DNA from 2 places in the Cellulosimicrobium sp. CpK407 genome. Region 1 is predicted to be linked to the other one. Evidence: predicted binding sites of a transcription regulator. Region 1 holds the regulator's gene; the other holds the start of a gene.

Region 1 (8,376 bases):
CGGCGGTCAACGTCGGGCTGCCCCGCCGCACGGACGGCGCGCGCTGGCTGCGGGCGGTCGACGCCGTCGTGCCGCCGGTGCTGCGGGCGTTCCGGCCCGAGGTCCTCGTCACCCAGCACGGGTGCGACGCGCACGGCGAGGACCCGCTCTCCGACCTCGACGTCTCCGTGGACGCCCAGCGCACGGCGCTCGCTCAGGTGCACGACCTCGCGCACGAGCTCACCGGCGGACGCTGGCTCGCGCTCGGCGGCGGCGGGTACGCGATCGCGCGCGTCGTGCCGCTCGTGTGGACGGCGGTCGTGGGGGAGGTCGTGCACCGGCCGGTGACGGCGGGCGAGCCGCTGCCCGAGGAGTGGCGCGCCCGCGTCGCCGAGGTCGCCGGGTTCGACGCCCCGCTCGCCTTCGGCCCGCCCGTCGACGTGCGCCGCTGGAGCAGCGGCTACGACCCCGACGACGACGTCGACCGCGCCGTCGCGGCCACGCGCCGCGCCGTCTTCCCGCTGCTCGGCCTCGACCCGCACTTCGACTGAGGCGGTCGTCCCCCGGGATGCCCGGGGCGTCGTGCGGGTCCGCGCGCCGGGCGGCGTACCGGGGCACGAGCGCGAGCGGGTAGTCTAGGGGGCGGATTTCTCTCGTGTTGGTCGGCTCGCGGCGCCCTCGTGGTCGCCGGGCGCCCCGATCAACCGTGGACCACACGCGGCCGGTCGACCGGTCGCCGACCGACACGCCGCTCGAGCATTGCGAGGACCGTATGGGCTCCGTCATCAAGAAGCGCCGCAAGCGCATGGCCAAGAAGAAGCACCGCAAGCTGCTTCGCAAGACGCGTCACCAGCGTCGCAACAAGAAGTGACGTCGCGCGCGTCCTGACGCGCCGACCCGCCGTCGAGCCCGGCCCCTCCCGAGGGACCGGGCTCGACGCGTCTCGGACGATCACGCGAGGTGGAGCCCTGGCCTACCAGGCCTCTACCTCGCGGGACCAGGGTTCTCTCTCGCGGGGGCGGGGGCGGGGGCGAGGGCGCCGGCTCGGGGGAGCGGGGTGGTCAGAGGCGCGAGATGCGGCGGTCGACGGCGCGGCGGACGGAGCGCAGGACGAGGGCGGCGGCCCAGGCGGCGCCGGCCCAGCTCGCGGTGCGGACGCTGCTGCGGGCGACGCGACGGCGTCGGCCGCGGAACTCGCGGATGGGCCAGCCGACGTCCTGCGCGTGGCGGCGCAGGCGGGCGTCGGGGTTGATGGGGCACGGGTGCCCCACGGCCTCCATCATCGTCACGTCGTTGAGCGAGTCGCCGTAGGCGTAGGACGCGTCGAGGTCGATGTCCTCGCGCTCGGCGAGCGCGCGCACCCCGGCGGCCTTGGCGCGGCCGTGCATCATGTCGCCCACGAGGCGGCCGGTGTAGAAGCCGTCCTCGTGCTCGGCGACGGTGCCGAGGGCGCCGGTCGTCCCGAGCCGGCGGGCGATGAGCTCCCCGATCTCGACCGGGGTCGCGGAGACGAGCCACACCTGGTGACCGGCGGCGAGGTGCTCGTCGAGCAGGCGGCGCGTGCCGGGGTAGATGCGCAGCGAGAGGACGGTGTCGTAGACCTCCTCCCCGATCGCGGTGACCTCGGCGACGGAGCGACCCGCGATGAGGGCGAGCGCGCGGGACCGGATGCGGTCGATCTGCTGCTTGTTCTCGCCGAACAGGAGGTAGCGCGCCTGGTGCACGGCGAAGCGCACGATGTCGAGCGTCGAGAAGAACTCCCGCTGGTACAGCGCGCGGGCGAGGTGGAACGACGACGCGCCGCGGATGATCGTGTTGTCCACGTCGAAGAACGCGGCGGTGCGGTGCGCGGGTGCGGGGGGTGTGCGGCCGGCGTCGGGCGCGGCCTCGGAGGCGGTCGACCCGGGGGTCGGGACGGGGCCCGGACCGGAAGACGTCGCCATGTCCCCACTCTAGGCGGTCCCGCGCTCGGCCCGGGGCCGCGTCCTCGTACCCTGGGAGGCGTGAGCACCTCCGACGCGCCGGCCCCTCCCGTCCTCCTCTACGGCCGAGCGGGGTGCCACCTGTGCGACGACGCGCGCGCCGTCGTCGCGGCGGTGTGCGCCGAGGCGAGCGTCGCGTGGGCGGAGGTGGACGTGGACGCGCCGGACGCGGACCCGGCGCTGCGCGAGCAGTACGGCGAGTACGTCCCGGTCGTGACGGTCGGCGGCGTGCAGCAGGGGTTCTGGCGCGTGGACGCCCGCCGGCTCGCCCGCGCGGTGGGTCGGATTTCGACGGCGCGCGCGGACCTGGGATGATTCCTCCCGGTGGAGCGCGACCGTCGACGAGGACGGTCCCAGGACGACGGGGTGACGGGTGGCTGAGCAGGTAGTCGGTGAGGTGACGGCGCCGGGTATCCCGAGCGCGACGGTGGCGCGGCTCCCGTCCTACCTGCGGGCGCTGCGCGACCTGGTGGCGCGGGGCGTCGCGACGACGTCGTCGGTCGAGCTCGCCGAGCTCTCCGGCGTCGGTCCGGCGCAGCTCCGCAAGGACCTGTCGTTCCTGGGCTCGTTCGGCACGCGCGGCGTGGGCTACGACGTGGACTCGCTCGCGCAGTACATCACCGAGGCGCTGGGGCTCGTGGACGAGCACCGCATCGCGATCGTCGGGATCGGCAACCTGGGGCACGCGCTCGCGAACTACTCGGGGTACGAGCAGCGGGGCTTCCACGTCGCGGCGCTCCTCGACGCGTCGCCGGAGGTCGTGGGCACGCGGGCGGCGGGCCTCGTCGTCGAGCACGTCGACGCGCTGGAGGAGGTCGTGGCGCGGGAGAAGGTGTCGATCGTGGTCCTCGCGACGCCGGCGGCGCACGCGCAGTCCGTCGCGGACCGGGTCGTGGCGGCGGGCGTGCGGGAGATCCTCAACTTCGCGCCGCGTGCGCTGCAGGTGCCCGCGGACGTCGACGTGCGCGGCGTGGACGTCGGCAGCGAGCTGCAGATCCTCGCGTTCCACTCCCAGGCGCGCGCGCTCGCCGAGGCGCAGGACCGCTGAACGACGAGGGGCCGCGTGCTCGCGCACGCGGCCCCTCGGGGCGGCACCCCTGCCGGGGGTGCAGTGTTTCGGGGAACGGTACCGGGGAAGAGTGTCCCGGGAGCCGGTCGTCAGGCCTGCTTGATGGCCGAGACGTCGAGGGCGATCTTGATCTTGTCGCCCACGAGCACGCCGCCGGTCTCGAGCGCGGCGTTCCAGGTGAGGCCGAACTCCTTGCGGGAGATCTCCGTGGTCGCCTCGAACCCGGCGCGCGCGTTGCCGAACGGGTCGGTCGCGGTGCCCGCGAACTCGGTCTCGAGCTCGACCGGCTTGGTCACGCCGTTGATGGTCAGGTCGCCCGCCACGACGAAGTCGTCGCCGTCGCCGGAGATGCTGGTCGACGCGAAGGTCCACGTCGGCTTGTTCTCGGCGTCCCAGAAGTCCGCGCTGCGCAGGTGGTTGTCGCGGTTCGCGTCGCCCGTGCTCACGGACGCGGCGTCGAGCTCGGCGGTCACGGAGGTCGACTCGAGGTCGTCGCCCACGGTGATGGTGCCGGCCGTGATGGCGAGCGTGCCGCGCACCTTGGAGATGCCGGCGTGGCGGACCGTGAAGGCCGCCTGCGAGTGGGACGAGTCGAGGGCGTAGGTACCGGCGTTGAGCCCGGCGGGCAGCGGCGTGGCCATGGGTGCTCCTGAAGGGGTCGAGGGTCCCGGGGGACCGAACTTGGTTGAAGGTTCAACTTCGTACGAGCGTATCAACAGCAGGGGGTGATCCGTCTATTCCCGGTGAGGTGGAACAATGTTCGGCGAGGTTCCACCCCTGAACCCGCCCCCGTCCGCCAGCGCCCGAGGACCCATGACCAGCAACGACGTCGACCACCAGCTGACGACGACCGCCCGCGGGACCACCGCGGCCGCGAGCGCGGAGCCGCGCTGGCTCGACGCCGAGCAGCAGCGCCTGTGGCGCGCCTACCTCGACGGGACCGTGCGCTTCATCGAGTCGCTGGGGCGCGACCACGAGGAGCGGTCGGACGTGTCGCTCAACGAGTACGAGCTGCTGGTGCGGCTCTCGGAGAGCCCGGACCACACGCTGCGGATGTCCGCCCTCGCCGACGGGCTCGCCCGGTCCCGCAGCCGCGTGACCCACACCGTGGCGCGCATGGAGGCACGCGGCCTGGTCCGGCGCTCGGCGAGCACGGGCGACCGCCGCGGGGTCAACTGCGAGATGACGACCGAGGGCTACCGCGTCCTCGTGGCGTCGGCTCCCGCCCACGTGGCCGCCGTGCGCCGGTTCATGGTCGACGTGCTCACGCCGGAGCAGTTCCGGGCGCTCGGCGAGGCGATGGCGGCCGTCGCCGAGGCGTGCAAGGCCGACCGCGACTCCTGACCCGGGTCGCTCCGGGAGCCGCCGGCCCGCGGGTGCCGGTCAGGGCCGGGAGTGCGGGACACTGGTGCGCATGGTCTCCACCATCGTCCACCTCCTGCGCCACGGCGAGGTCCACAACCCCGACGGCGTCCTCTACGGCCGCATCCCCGGCTACCACCTCTCCGAGCGAGGCCACGAGATGGCCCGCCGCGTCGCCGCGCACCTCGCGGGCGAGCCCGGGCCCGACGGCGCGTCCCGCCCCCGCGCGGACCTCGCCGTCGTCGTCGCGTCGCCGCTCCAGCGCGCCCAGGAGACGGCGACGCCCGCCGCCGAGGCGTTCGGGCTCGAGCTCGGCACCGACGACCGGCTCATCGAGGCCGCGAACCACTTCGAGGGCATGACCTTCGGCGTCGGGGACGGGTCGCTGCGCCACCCGCAGCACTGGCGCTTCCTGTGGAACCCGTTCCGGCCGTCCTGGGGCGAGCCGTACACCGAGCAGGTCGCGCGCATGCGCGCCGCGGTCGCCGACGCCCGGGACAAGGCCGCGGGCCACGAGGCGCTCCTCGTGAGCCACCAGCTCCCCGTGTGGCTCACGCGCCTGAGCTTCGAGAACCGCCGCCTGTGGCACGACCCGCGCAAGCGGCAGTGCTCGCTCGCGTCGCTCACGTCGCTGCACTTCGAGGACGACCGCCTCGTCGGCCTGCACTACTCCGAGCCGGTCGCCGACCTCCTCCCGGGCGCCGCGACCGTCGCGGGGGCGTGACGTCGGTCATGTCTCGCGCAGTCGTCGCCGTCCGGACGCCCGAACCGTCCCGTTCGGGAGTGGCGGAGGTCACGTCTCCCAGGTGGCGTCCAGGAACCCCGGGCAGGGTGCCTCCCGTGATGCCGCTGTGACCGCCAGCTCGCGCGCGCGTGCCGCGCGCGCCCTCCCGCCCGTCCGCCGCGTGCTGACCGCGGGCGTCGTGCTCGCCGCGACGCTCGGCCTCGCGGCGTGCGCCCAGGACTCCGGCGCGACGACGGACGTCGTGGGGCAGGGCTACGTCTCCGGCGACGGCTCGGTCCGCACCTGGGACGCGGGCGAGCGGGGCGACGTCGTCGCGCTCACCGGCACCGACTACGAGGGCGAGCCGGTCGACACGAGCGCCTGGCTGGGCGACGTGGTCGTGCTCAACACCTGGTACGCCGCGTGCGCGCCGTGCCGCGCCGAGGCGCCCGACCTCGTGGCCCTCGCGAACGACCGCGCCGACGACGGCGTGCAGGTGCTCGGCATCAACACGACGGACGAGGCCGGGGCCGCGCAGGCGTTCCAGCGCCGGTTCGAGGTGCCGTACCCGTCGATCGACGACCGCAGCGGGGAGGTCGTCGCGGCGCTCTCCGGCACGGTGCCGCTCCAGGCGGTCCCGTCGACGGTCGTGCTCGACCGCGAGGGCCGCGTCGCGGCACGCGTCATCGGGCTCGCCGAGGGCTCGACCCTGAACGCGCTCGTCGACGACGTGCTCGCCGAGGACGAGGCGGCCGGCTGACCGTGGTCACCCTCGCGTCCCTCGCCGCCACCGTCCCGGCCGCCGCGCTCCCCGCCGCCGCGACGAGCGTCGGCGACACGTTCGCCGCGACGGTCTGGAGCGGGTCGATGCTGCTGGCGGTCCCGGTGGCGATCCTGGCGGGGCTCGTCTCCTTCGCCTCGCCGTGCGTGCTGCCGCTCGTGCCCGGCTACGTCGGGTACGTCTCGGGCATGGCCGCGGCGAACGCCGGGAGCGGGCGTGGCGCGTCCGGAGGGACGACGACGGCCACGCGGGTCGCGGCGCCGAGCCGCGGCCGCGTCCTCGCGGGCGTCGGGCTCTTCGTCGCCGGCTTCACGCTCGTGTTCGTCGCGCTGATGGTCGCCGCCGGCGCGGTCGGCGTGCACCTGGTCCGCTGGGAGGACGTCATCACTCGCGTCCTGGGCGTGGTCGTCATCCTCATGGGGCTCGCCTTCATGGGGGCGGTCCCGTTCCTCCAGCGCGAGCGGCGCCTGCACCTGAGCCCTCAGGCGGGGCTGTGGGGAGCGCCGCTGCTCGGCATCGTGTTCGGGCTCGGCTGGACGCCGTGCCTCGGTCCGACGCTCGTCGCCGTGCAGTCGCTGTCGCTGAACGAGGCCTCGGCGGGCCGTGGCGCGGTCCTCGGGGTCGCCTACTGCCTCGGTCTCGGCGTGCCGTTCCTGCTCATCGCGCTCGGGCTCCAGAGCTCGCAGCGCATGCTCGGCTTCCTGCGCCGGCACCGCCTCGCGATCATGCGGATCGGCGGCGGGCTGCTCGTGCTCATCGGCCTCGCGCTGGTCACGGGCCTGTGGACGACGTGGACGACGACCATGCAGGGCTGGATCGACGGCTACGTGACGGTGGTGTGAGATGACCGAGCGGACCGGCCAGGCCGAGAGATCAGAAGAGCGTCCGACGCCGACGGGCTACCGCCCCGAGGGCATCGACGACGCGTTCTCCGCGGGCGACGGCCCGGGTGACCGGACGCCGTCGGGTGGCGGGGGCGGCGCGGGAGGCGACGGCGGCCCGGCGCTCCCGAGGCTCGGGTGGCGCGGCACGCTGCGCTGGACGTGGCGGCAGCTCACGAGCATGCGCGTCGCGCTCATGCTCCTCATGCTGCTCGCGGTCGCAGCGGTGCCCGGCTCCGTCCTGCCGCAGCGCCCCCAGGACCCGGCGGCCGTGCTGCGGTACCTGCAGGAGAACCCGACGACGGGGGAGTGGCTCGACCGGCTCGGCTTCTTCGACGTCTATGCCTCGGTGTGGTTCTCCGCGATCTACATCCTGCTGTTCGTCTCGCTCGTCGGCTGCATCCTGCCGCGGACCAAGGCGCACTGGCAGGCGCTGCGCACGCGGCCCCCGCGCACGCCGCGACGCTTCGACCGCTTCCCCGCGCAGGCGCGCGCCGTCACCGACGCCTCTCCGGACGAGGTCGTCGCGGCGGCGAGCAGCCACCTGCGCGGCCGGCTCCGCTGGCTGCCGACGTTCCGCGTCGACACGGGCGCCGAGGAGGCCGCCCCGGCGCGGGGCCGTGCCGCCGCGCGGCCCGCGGCACGGACGGTGTCCGCCGAGCGCGGCTACGTGCGCGAGACCGGCAACCTGCTGTTCCACCTGTCTCTCGTCGGCCTCCTGGTCGCCGTCGCGACGGGCCAGCTCCTGCACTACCGCGGCCAGGCGATCGTCACGGAGGGCCGGGGGTTCGCGAACGCGGTCGTCGACTACGACACGTTCGAGAACGGCGCGTGGTTCCGGCCGTCGTCGCTCGTGCCGTTCTCGATGACGCTCGACGCGTTCGAGTCGGAGTTCGCCCAGGACTCCGTCGCGTTCGCGCAGTCGCGCGACTTCACCGCGACGGTCACCGTGCGCGACCCCGACGGCGAGTCCCACGAGGAGACCATCAAGGTCAACCACCCGCTCACCGCGGGCGGCGCCAAGATCTACCTCCAGGGCAACGGGTTCGCGCCCGAGGTCACGGTGCACGACGCCGACGGCGAGGTGGCGTTCTCGGGCCGCGTGCCGTTCCTGCCCGAGGACACGATGTACACCTCGCGCGGCGTCATCAAGGTGCCCGACGTGTCGTCCGGCCTCGACCAGATCGGGCTCGTCGGGTACTTCCTCCCGACGGCCCAGCTCAGCGAGGACGGCGAGACCGCGGAGTCGGTGTACCCGCAGCCGATCAACCCGCTCCTCGTGCTCGAGGTCTACCGGGGCGACCTCGGTCTCGACGAGGGCCTGCCGCAGAACGTCTACCGCCTCGACACGGACGATCTCACGCCGTCGGTCGACGCGGACGGCGAGCGCGTGAAGCTGCTCGTCGCCCCGGGCGAGACGGTCGACCTGCCCGACGGCCTCGGCACGATCACGTTCGACTCGCTGCCGCGCTACGTCGCCCTCGACTTGCGGCACGACCCGTCGCTCACGTGGGTGCTCGTGTTCTCGCTCGGCGCGCTCGCGGGTCTCGCCGTCTCGCTGTTCACCCCGCGCCGCCGCGTGTGGGTGCGCGCGTGGC
Region 2 (8,376 bases), on a different contig from region 1:
TCCCGCACGACTGGACCCTCGTCGTCGCCGACGAGACCGGGTTGCCCGCGGTCGCGGGCATCTGCGAGTCGCTGCCCGACGACGCGCGCGGCCTCGCGATCGTCGAGATCCCCGAGGCGGCGGACGCGCAGGACTTTCGCGTCCCGGCCGGGGTCGAGCTGCGCTGGGTCGTGCGGGAGGGCTCCGCGCCCGAGGGCACCGACCCGCACGCGCTCCTGCCCGGCGCGCTGGCGCTCGAGGCGGTGCGGTCGGCCGACCTGCCGTCCGGTCCCGTCTACGCGTACGCGGTGGGGGAGTCGACGCTCGCGACCGGGGTGCGCCGCCACCTCGTCAACGACCGCGGCGTGCCCAAGGCGCACGTCGACTTCGTCGGGTACTGGCGGCACGGGCACGCGGCGTCGGCCTGACCGGCCCGGGCGTCGTCGGACCTGAGGGCCCGGGCGGCACGCCTCTGTCCCGTCAGACCTTGCGGAGCTGGCGGAACATCGGGCAGTCGAACGGGTCGCGCGCCGAGAGCCCCACGCGGTTGAGGTAGCGGACCACGATGCCGTACGACTGGACGAGGCTGGTCTCCGTGTAGGGCAGGCCGAGGTTCGCGCAGTGCTCGCGCACGATCTCCCGCGCCCGCGCGAGGTGGGGACGCGGCATGCTCGGGAAGAGGTGGTGCTCGATCTGGAAGTTCAGCCCGCCCATGAGGACGTTCATCCACCAGCCGCCGCGGATGTTGCGCGACGTGAGGACCTGCTTGGACAGGAAGTCGATCTTCGCGTTCTCGGGAATGATCGCCATGCCCTTGTGGTTGGGCGCGAACGACGCCCCCATGTAGACGCCGAACACGGCGAGCTGCACGCCGAGGAACGCGAACGCCATGCCGAGCGGCAGGAACCAGAAGATCGCCCCCACGTAGAGCGACAGGCGCAGCGTGAGGATGACGAGCTCGCGGACCCGGTCGCGGACGTTGCCGCGCGTCCGGCCACCCGCGAGGAGCGAGCGGTACGCCTGGACGTGCAGGTTGAGGCCCTCGAGCGTGAGGAGCGGGAAGAACAGCCACCCCTGGTAGCGGTTGATCACCGAGCGGAAGCCCTTCGCGGCGGCGGCGTCCTCGTCGAGGAAGACGACGACGTCCGGGGCGATGTCCGGGTCCTTGCCGCGCTGGTTGGGGTTCGCGTGGTGGCGCGTGTGCTTGTTCATCCACCACGAGTGGCTGATCCCCACCACGCCGTTCGCGAGGATGCGACCCAGGAGGTCGTTCGCCGGGCCGGACGCGAAGACCTGCCGGTGCGACGCCTCGTGGGCGACGAACGCGAACTGGGTGAAGATCAGGCCGAGCGCCCCGGCGATCAGGAGCTGGAACCACGAGTCGCCGAGGAGGACGAACCCGGCGACGGCGCCGCCGAGCGCGAGCGTCAGCACGGCGAGGGTCCACAGGTAGTAGCCGTGCGTCCGGTGGAGCAGGCCGGCGTCGCGCACGGTGCGCGACAGCGCGCTGTACGTGCTGGTGACGGCGCCCGGCTCGTCGGTGCGGGGACGGGTGGCCCGGAAGCCCGGGCGCACTGCGGCAGAGGTCATGTGCGGCCTCGCAGGGTGTCGGTGTCGACTTCCCAGCCGCGGAGGTGAGCGGGTGCTCGTGCTGCAGATGACCCCCACCCTACGGGACCGTAGGTTGCGCATGCGAGCGCGTCACGTGAAGAACTCGCGCAGGAGCCGGACGGGCGGCGTCGTGGTCAGGCGGCGAAGCGGAACGTCTGGCGGTACTCCGTCGGCGTGATGCCGACCGCGCGCCGGAAGTGGTGGCGCAGGAGCGCCGCCGACCCGAAACCGCAGCGCCGCGCGACCTCCTCGAGGTCGAGCGACGACTCCTCGAGCAGCGACTGCGCGTGCGCGACGCGCTGCGACGTCAGCCACGCGAGCGGCGTCGTGCCCGTCTGGGCGACGAACGAACGCGCGAACGTCCGCTCCGACGTGTGGGCCCGGCGCGCCAGGTCGCGCACCGTGAGCGACTCGTCGAGGTGCTCGGTCATCCACTCCAGCAGCTCGGCGAACGAGTCCTCCTCGCACTCCGGGACCGGGCGCTCGATGAACTGGCGCTGACCGCCCTCGCGCTGGGGCGCCACGACCATGCGCCGCGCGATCGTGTTCGCGACCTTGGCCCCGAGCTCGCGCCGCACGAGGTGCAGGCACGCGTCGATCCCCGCTGCGGTCCCGGCGCTCGTCACGAGGTTGCCGTCGTCGACGAACAGCACGTCCGGGTCGATGTCCAGGCTCGGGTACCGGCGACGCAGCTCGTCGGCGTGCATCCAGTGGGTCGTGACGCGCCGCCCCTCGATCACGCCGGCCGCGGCGAGCACGAACACCCCGGAGCACACGCTCAGCAGCAGCGCGCCGCGGTCCGACGCGCGTCGGACCGCGTCCAGCACCTCGGGCGGGTAGTGCGAGCCGATGCGGATCGCCGGGACGATGAGGAGGTCGGCGTCGTCCGTCGCGTCGAGCCCGTGGTCGGGGACGACCTGCGCGCCGACCGACGTGCGGACGGGCGACCCGGCGACCGGGCCGCACACGCGGAAGTCGAACGGCGGGACGCCGTCCTCGCTCCGGTCGAGGCCGAACACCTCGCATACGACGCCGAACTCGAACGGGGCCAGGCCATCGCACACGACGGCAGCGACGGAGTGCACCATGCACGGCACGCTACGCCCGTGGCGGGATCTTGTCGAGAGGTGTCAGTCCTGCCACTCGTCGGCGGAGCCGCCCGGCGGAAGGGTGGGGGCATGGACATCTTCTGGGGTGTGGTGGTTCTTCTCCTCGTCGTCGGCCCGACCGTCGCGGCGCTCGCGGTGCGGCGCGAGGACCCCGCGCGACCGTGGTTCCCCGCGGGGTCCGACGGCGCGTGGCCCGGTGCCGGCGCGTGGGGCGACCGGTCGGTCGACGGCGAGCGCCCGGACCGCGACGCGCAGCGTCTCGACGCCGACCTGCGGGCGGCGGCCTCGCGCCCTGACGCGCAGGGCGCGCACGTCGACCCGCACGCGGTCGCGGCCGAGCTCGTCCTGCGGCGCGTCGTCCCGAACCCTGCCGTGCGCGACGGCGTGCGGGGTGCCCCGGCGCAGGCGTCGGCGACGCTCGCCGAGCCGCCGACGTCGAACCGGCGTCCGCCGAGCGCGGCGCGGCGCGTGCCGCTCCCGCGCTGACGCGGTCGGTGCCCGCGGCGAACGCACGACGACGGACGCGAGACGGCCAGGACGGCAAGGAGGCGGCTGCAGAGACGCCGCGACAGAGAGGGGGCGACAGAGACGTGGCGACAGAGACGCGACGGCCCGGACCTCGTGGAGGTCCGGGCCGTCGTGGGGGAGGGGCGTCAGATCCTGGTCAGGCGCGCGAGCCGACCGCGTCGACGTCCGCGCCGCCGGTGAGCTGGTCGAGACCCTCGAGCTCCTCGGCCTCCCAGGGGGCGTGGCCGAGGCTCGGGATCATCGTCGCGAGCTCGGGGCGCCACTTGGTGAAGCGCGCGGGGAAGCAGCGCTCCAGCAGGTCGATCATCGCGGGGACCGCGGTCGACGCGCCCGGCGAGGCCCCGAGCAGGCCCGCGATGGAGCCGTCGCCGGCGGCGATGACTTCGGTGCCGAACTCGAGGACGCCCTTGCCGTCCTTGTCCCTCTTGATCACCTGCACGCGCTGGCCGGCGGTGATGGTCTCCCAGTCCTTGGGGTGCGCCGTCGGCATGAAGCCCTGGAGCGCCGTGAACTTGGTCTCCGGGCTCGCCAGGAGCTGGCCGACCAGGTACTGGGTGAGGTCGAGGTTCTTCAGGCCCGCACCGACCATCGAGCCGAGGTTGTGCAGGCGCAGCGACGTGAACAGCCCGAGGTACTTGCCCTTCTTGAGGTACTTGGGGCTGAACCCGGCATAGGGGCCGAACATCAGGTACGTCTTGCCGTCGACGACGCGCGTGTCCAGGTGCGGGACGGACATGGGCGGGGAGCCGACGTCGGCCTTGCCGTACACCTTGGCCTGGTGCTGCGCGACGAGCTCGGGGCTGTCGGTGCGCAGGAACTCGCCGCTGATGGGGAAGCCGCCGTAACCCTTGGCCTCGGGGATGCCCGCGGCCTGGAGCAGCGGCAGGGCGCCACCGCCCGCGCCGACGAACACGAACCGCGCCTCGACCGTCGAGCGGCGCTTCGGGGCGTTCCACGAGCGGTCCTTGACCGTCAGACGCCAGCGGCCGTCCTTCGTCTTCTTGAGGTTCTTCACCTCGTGCTCGAGGTAGAGCTGCGTGCCCTGCGAGACGAGGTAGTCGACGAGCTGCTGCGTGAGGGCGCCGAAGTCGACGTCCGTGCCGCTCGTCGCGCGCGTCGCCGCGACCGGCTCGTCGCCGTCGCGCTCCGCGACGAGGAGCGGGGCCCACTCGGCGATCACGGCCGGGTCGTCGCTGAACTCGAGCTCGCTGAAGAGCGGGTGCCGGCGCAGCGTCTCGAACCGGCGGCGCAGGTAGTCGACGTTCTCCGCGCCGCGCACGAATGTCATGTGCGGCGTGCGGGAGATGAAGCTCGCGGGCTGGGGGAGGGCGCCGGTGGTGAGCAGGTGGTGCCAGAACTCGCGCGACACCTCGAACTGCTCGTTGATCTTCACCGCCTTGGTGATGTCGATCGAGCCGTCCGCCTTCTCCGGCGTGTAGTTCAGCTCGCACAGGGCGGCATGGCCGGTCCCGGCGTTGTTCCACGGGTTCGACGACTCCTGCGCCACGGCGTCCAGACGCTCGTAGATGCGCACGGTCCAGGAAGGCTCCAGGACCTTGAGGAGGGCTCCCAGCGTGGCGCTCATGATGCCACCGCCGATGAGGGCTACGTCGATCTGGTCTGCGCTGCTTGCGGGGTTGCTCGCTCGACTCGACACGCTCCGATTCTACGCTTGTGAAAGAGTGCACTAAGTGTGCGTTCCGTCACGGGCGTGCGTCACACTTTCGCGGGACGAACGTCCCGACCGGCACAGGCCGGACGTCTCACCCGCACCCCGGGACCCCCGTCCGCCGAGGGAGAGCAGGTCGCGGAGGGCTCAGAGGCTCCGCCGCTCGAGCGGCGGGTTCGGCTCGCGCCCGAGACCCGGCCACGCGTCGAACCCCGACGCGGGTCTACCGCGGCGGCGAGTACGGGGAGGGCCAGGGGCTGATCTCGGGAAGGGCGACCGGTTCGCCGGAGCGGAACGCGAGGGGTGCGGCGTCGGGGGCGCGGCCCGCGAGCCAGGCGGCGACGTCGGTCAGGCGACCCCGGACGACGACACCGGCTCGCGCGTCGAACCCGGGGTCGCTCCCCAGGGGAGTCTCCGAGTCGGGAGAGATCCCGGGTTCGGCAGCGAGGCGAAGGCCGCCCGGACCCACCCCGAGCACGGTGGGCTCGCTCGCGAGCTCGACCACGACGTCGTCCGCGAGCCGGACCCCGAGGAAGTCGAGGAGGTGGAGGTCGAGGGAGCGCGGCCAGGTGTCGAGGCCGATCCCGGCGTCGAGGTCCACGGCGTGGACGCGGACCTCGCGCCACCATGCGACGAGCGCGTCGGCGACGGTCCCGTCGCGGTAGGTCACGGGGGCGTCCCACCCGGACGACCCGGGCTCCGGCCACGCGGCGTCGAGGCGTTCGGCGAGCGCCTCGAGCGCGACGACGTGCGCGGCGACGGACCGGCCCGCGCCCGCCTGGATGCCGGCCTCGCGGCCGGCGGCTCCGCCGTCGTACACCTCGACGAGCGCGCCGCGGGCGGCGTGCTCCGCCTGGCGGGCCATGGCCTCGCCGATCGCCGTGACGTGCGCGAGCACGTGGCTGCGCGACCAGCCGGGAAGGGTCGAGGGGCCGGCGAGGCCGTCGTCGCCGAGGGTGCGCGTCGCGGCGGTGACGGCGGCGAGCGCGGACCGTGCGTCGTGGCGCGCGTCCTCGACGTCGGGGAGCGCGAGCGGGCTGGTTCCGGTCAGGGCCACAGGAGCTCCTTCGTCCAGGTGGGGGGTGCTGCGGTCCGGGTGTCCGCGGCCGCGGCGTAGCGGAGGCGGGTCTGGCCCTCGGGCGAGGACGCCCAGAACTCGACGCTCGTGGGCTCCAGCGCGTACGCGGTCCACGCGTCGAGGACGAGTCCGGGCTCGGTGCGGACCCGTGCGAGCGCCGCGTCCCACGCGGTCCGGTACGCGTCCTGCGACGCGAGCGGGTCGCTCTGCGGTCCCGCGAGCGCGGTCGCGCGGGAGGCGTCGGAGCGCGCGAGGAAGTCGGCGGCGGACGCGTCGGGGCCGAGCGGGACCACCGGACCGCGCACCCGCACCTGGCGGCCGTGCTCGCGCCAGAAGAACGTCAGCGCGGCGTTCGGGTTCTCCGCGAGCGCCAGGCCCTTGGGCGAGTCGGCGCGGGTGGCGAAGACCCAGCCGTCGCCGTCGACGTCCTTGAGGATCAGCGTCCGGGCGTCGACCCGGCCGCTCGCGTCGGCGGTCGAGAGGGTTGCCGCGTGCGGTGCCGGCAGACCGGCGTCGATCGCCTCCAGGAGCCAGTCGACGAAGAGCGTGCTGGGCTCGTCGGGTGCCGCGTCGACGTCGAGGCCGGGCAGGTCGGCGCCGAGCACCGGCAGCGCGCGCAGGCGCTCGCGCAGGGACGGGCGGTCGGGTGCGGCGGTCATGCGTCCTCCGGCGGGTCGGCGGGTCGAGGGTCCAGGAGCGCGACGAACCCGCGGGCTGCCGCGGTCATCGCGTCGGGGTCGTCGAGGGCGCGTGCCAGGACGTACCCGCCCTGCACGATCGCGACGGCGGCGAGCGCGCGGTCGCGGGCGGCGTCGTCGGGCAGCCCGTCCTCCGCCAGGACGGCGGCGGCCAGGTCGACGAGCCCGCGGAAGTAGGTCCGGACCTCCGCCGCCAGCGTGGCGTCGTCCATGACGGCCTGGTCGCTCACGAGGCGCCCGACCTTGCACCCGGCGAGCGCGGGCCGCGGCCGTTCGAGGTAGCGGACGAGGCGCTCGACGGCGGTCCCGTCAGCGTCGAGGTCGCGGTGCGCCGCGTCGAGCCCGGCGGTCGTCGTGGCGTGGACGGCCGCCGCGGCGAGGTCGTGCTTGGTGGGGAAGTGGTGGTAGAGGCTGCCCTGGCCCACGCCGCTCGCGGCGAGGACCTCGCGCGGGCTGGTCGCGCCGACGCCCTGGGCCCAGAACAGCTCCTGCGCGGCGGCGACGAGGCGCGCACGGGCGTCGGTCGTCGTCATGGCTGTCACCATACCTACCTCTAGGTATGGTGTCGATCGGCCGCCCCGCGGAGCACCGCGCGTCACGCCGTCCCGGTCGCCTCGGTCGGGACGGCATGAGAGTCGAGTCGTACGGTGGGTCGGTGACGGTGCAGCAGCGAGTGCTGGTGGTCGCGGTCCTCGCGTCGTTCGTGTCGTTCCTGGACGGCTCGGTGGTCAACGTCGCGCTGCCCGCGATCTCCGCCGAGCTGACGACCGGGCCGGTCACGGGTCTCGCACTGCAGCAGTGGGTCGTCGACGCGTACATGATCACGCTCGGCGCGCTCATCCTCCTGGCGGGCTCGCTGTCCGACGTCCACGGCCGGCGTCGCATCATGGCGATCGGCCTCGTCGGCTTCGCGGTGACGTCCGTCGCGTGCGCGCTCGCCCCCGACGGGCTGTTCCTCGTCGTCGCGCGCGGGCTCCAGGGCGTCGCGGGTGCGCTGCTCGTGCCCAGCTCGCTCGCCATGATCATCTCGACGTTCGACGGCGAGCGGCAGTCCCGTGCCATCGGCTCCTGGACCGCGTGGACCAGCACCGCGTCGCTCGTCGGCCCCCTGCTCGGCGGGATCCTCATCGACACCATCTCGTGGCGCTGGGTGTTCTGGATCAACGTGCTCCCCGTCGCGGTGACGCTGTGGTTGCTGCGCGGCGTCCCGCGGTCCGCTGCGGAGGAGCCGGGGGCCGCGGGCGGCCCAGACGGGCGACGCCGCATCGACGTCGCCGGGGCGACGCTCGCCGCCGTCGGGCTCGCCGGCACCGTGTTCGCGCTCATCGAGCAGGGCCGGTTCGGGTGGGCGAGCCCGGTGGTGTGGGGGCCGTGCGTCGTCGGGGTCGCGTGCCTCGTGGTGTTCGTCGGGTGGGAGCGTCGCGCCCCCGACCCCATGCTCCCGCCGCGCCTGTTCCGCGTGCGCAACTTCGCGTGGGGCAACCTCGCGACCGCCGCCATCTACGGGGCGCTCTACTTCGGCGGGTTCGTCGTCACGCTGTTCCTGCAGCAGGTCGGCGGGTACAGCGCGACGGCCGCCGGGCTCGCCCAGCTCCCGGTGACCCTCGTGCTCCTCGCGCTCTCCACGCGGTTCGGGGCGCTCGCGGGCCGCTACGGCCCGCGCCTGTTCATGACGGTCGGGCCGATCGTCGGCGGGGCCGGCTA

What was found. The regulator Rex, encoded in region 1, represses fermentation and respiration genes when NADH is low (regulators of the CRP and FNR family bind a similar motif). The targets are predictions, from matches to a motif close to CTTGTGAANNNNTTCACAAG.
Region 2: a site for Rex is predicted at 4,899-4,918, ahead of mqo (malate dehydrogenase (quinone)). Genes of this name have one in related genera too.

Annotation. Positions count from the first base shown of each region.
Region 1 covers NZ_JBGNYC010000038.1:7,595-15,970, reverse strand. Annotated here, with positions in the region: gene ABWU78_RS15360 (acetoin utilization protein AcuC) at 1-530, shown strand, start outside; gene ABWU78_RS15355 (30S ribosomal protein bS22) at 752-850, shown strand; gene ABWU78_RS15350 (HAD family hydrolase) at 1,041-1,922, opposite strand; gene ABWU78_RS15345 (glutaredoxin family protein) at 1,983-2,276, shown strand; gene ABWU78_RS15340 (redox-sensing transcriptional repressor Rex) at 2,335-3,009, shown strand; gene ABWU78_RS15335 (YceI family protein) at 3,120-3,671, opposite strand; gene ABWU78_RS15330 (MarR family winged helix-turn-helix transcriptional regulator) at 3,844-4,374, shown strand; gene ABWU78_RS15325 (histidine phosphatase family protein) at 4,445-5,116, shown strand; gene ABWU78_RS15320 (TlpA family protein disulfide reductase) at 5,244-5,876, shown strand; gene ABWU78_RS15315 (cytochrome c biogenesis CcdA family protein) at 5,984-6,739, shown strand; gene resB (cytochrome c biogenesis protein ResB) at 6,741-8,376, shown strand, end outside.
Region 2 covers NZ_JBGNYC010000001.1:165,602-173,977, forward strand. Annotated here, with positions in the region: gene ABWU78_RS00755 (siderophore-interacting protein) at 1-407, shown strand, start outside; gene ABWU78_RS00760 (fatty acid desaturase family protein) at 460-1,569, opposite strand; gene ABWU78_RS00765 (helix-turn-helix domain-containing protein) at 1,725-2,678, opposite strand; gene ABWU78_RS00770 (hypothetical protein) at 2,769-3,185, shown strand; gene mqo (malate dehydrogenase (quinone)) at 3,364-4,884, opposite strand; gene ABWU78_RS00780 (maleylpyruvate isomerase family mycothiol-dependent enzyme) at 5,120-5,953, opposite strand; gene ABWU78_RS00785 (pyridoxine/pyridoxamine 5'-phosphate oxidase) at 5,944-6,633, opposite strand; gene ABWU78_RS00790 (TetR/AcrR family transcriptional regulator) at 6,630-7,205, opposite strand; gene ABWU78_RS00795 (MFS transporter) at 7,328-8,376, shown strand, end outside.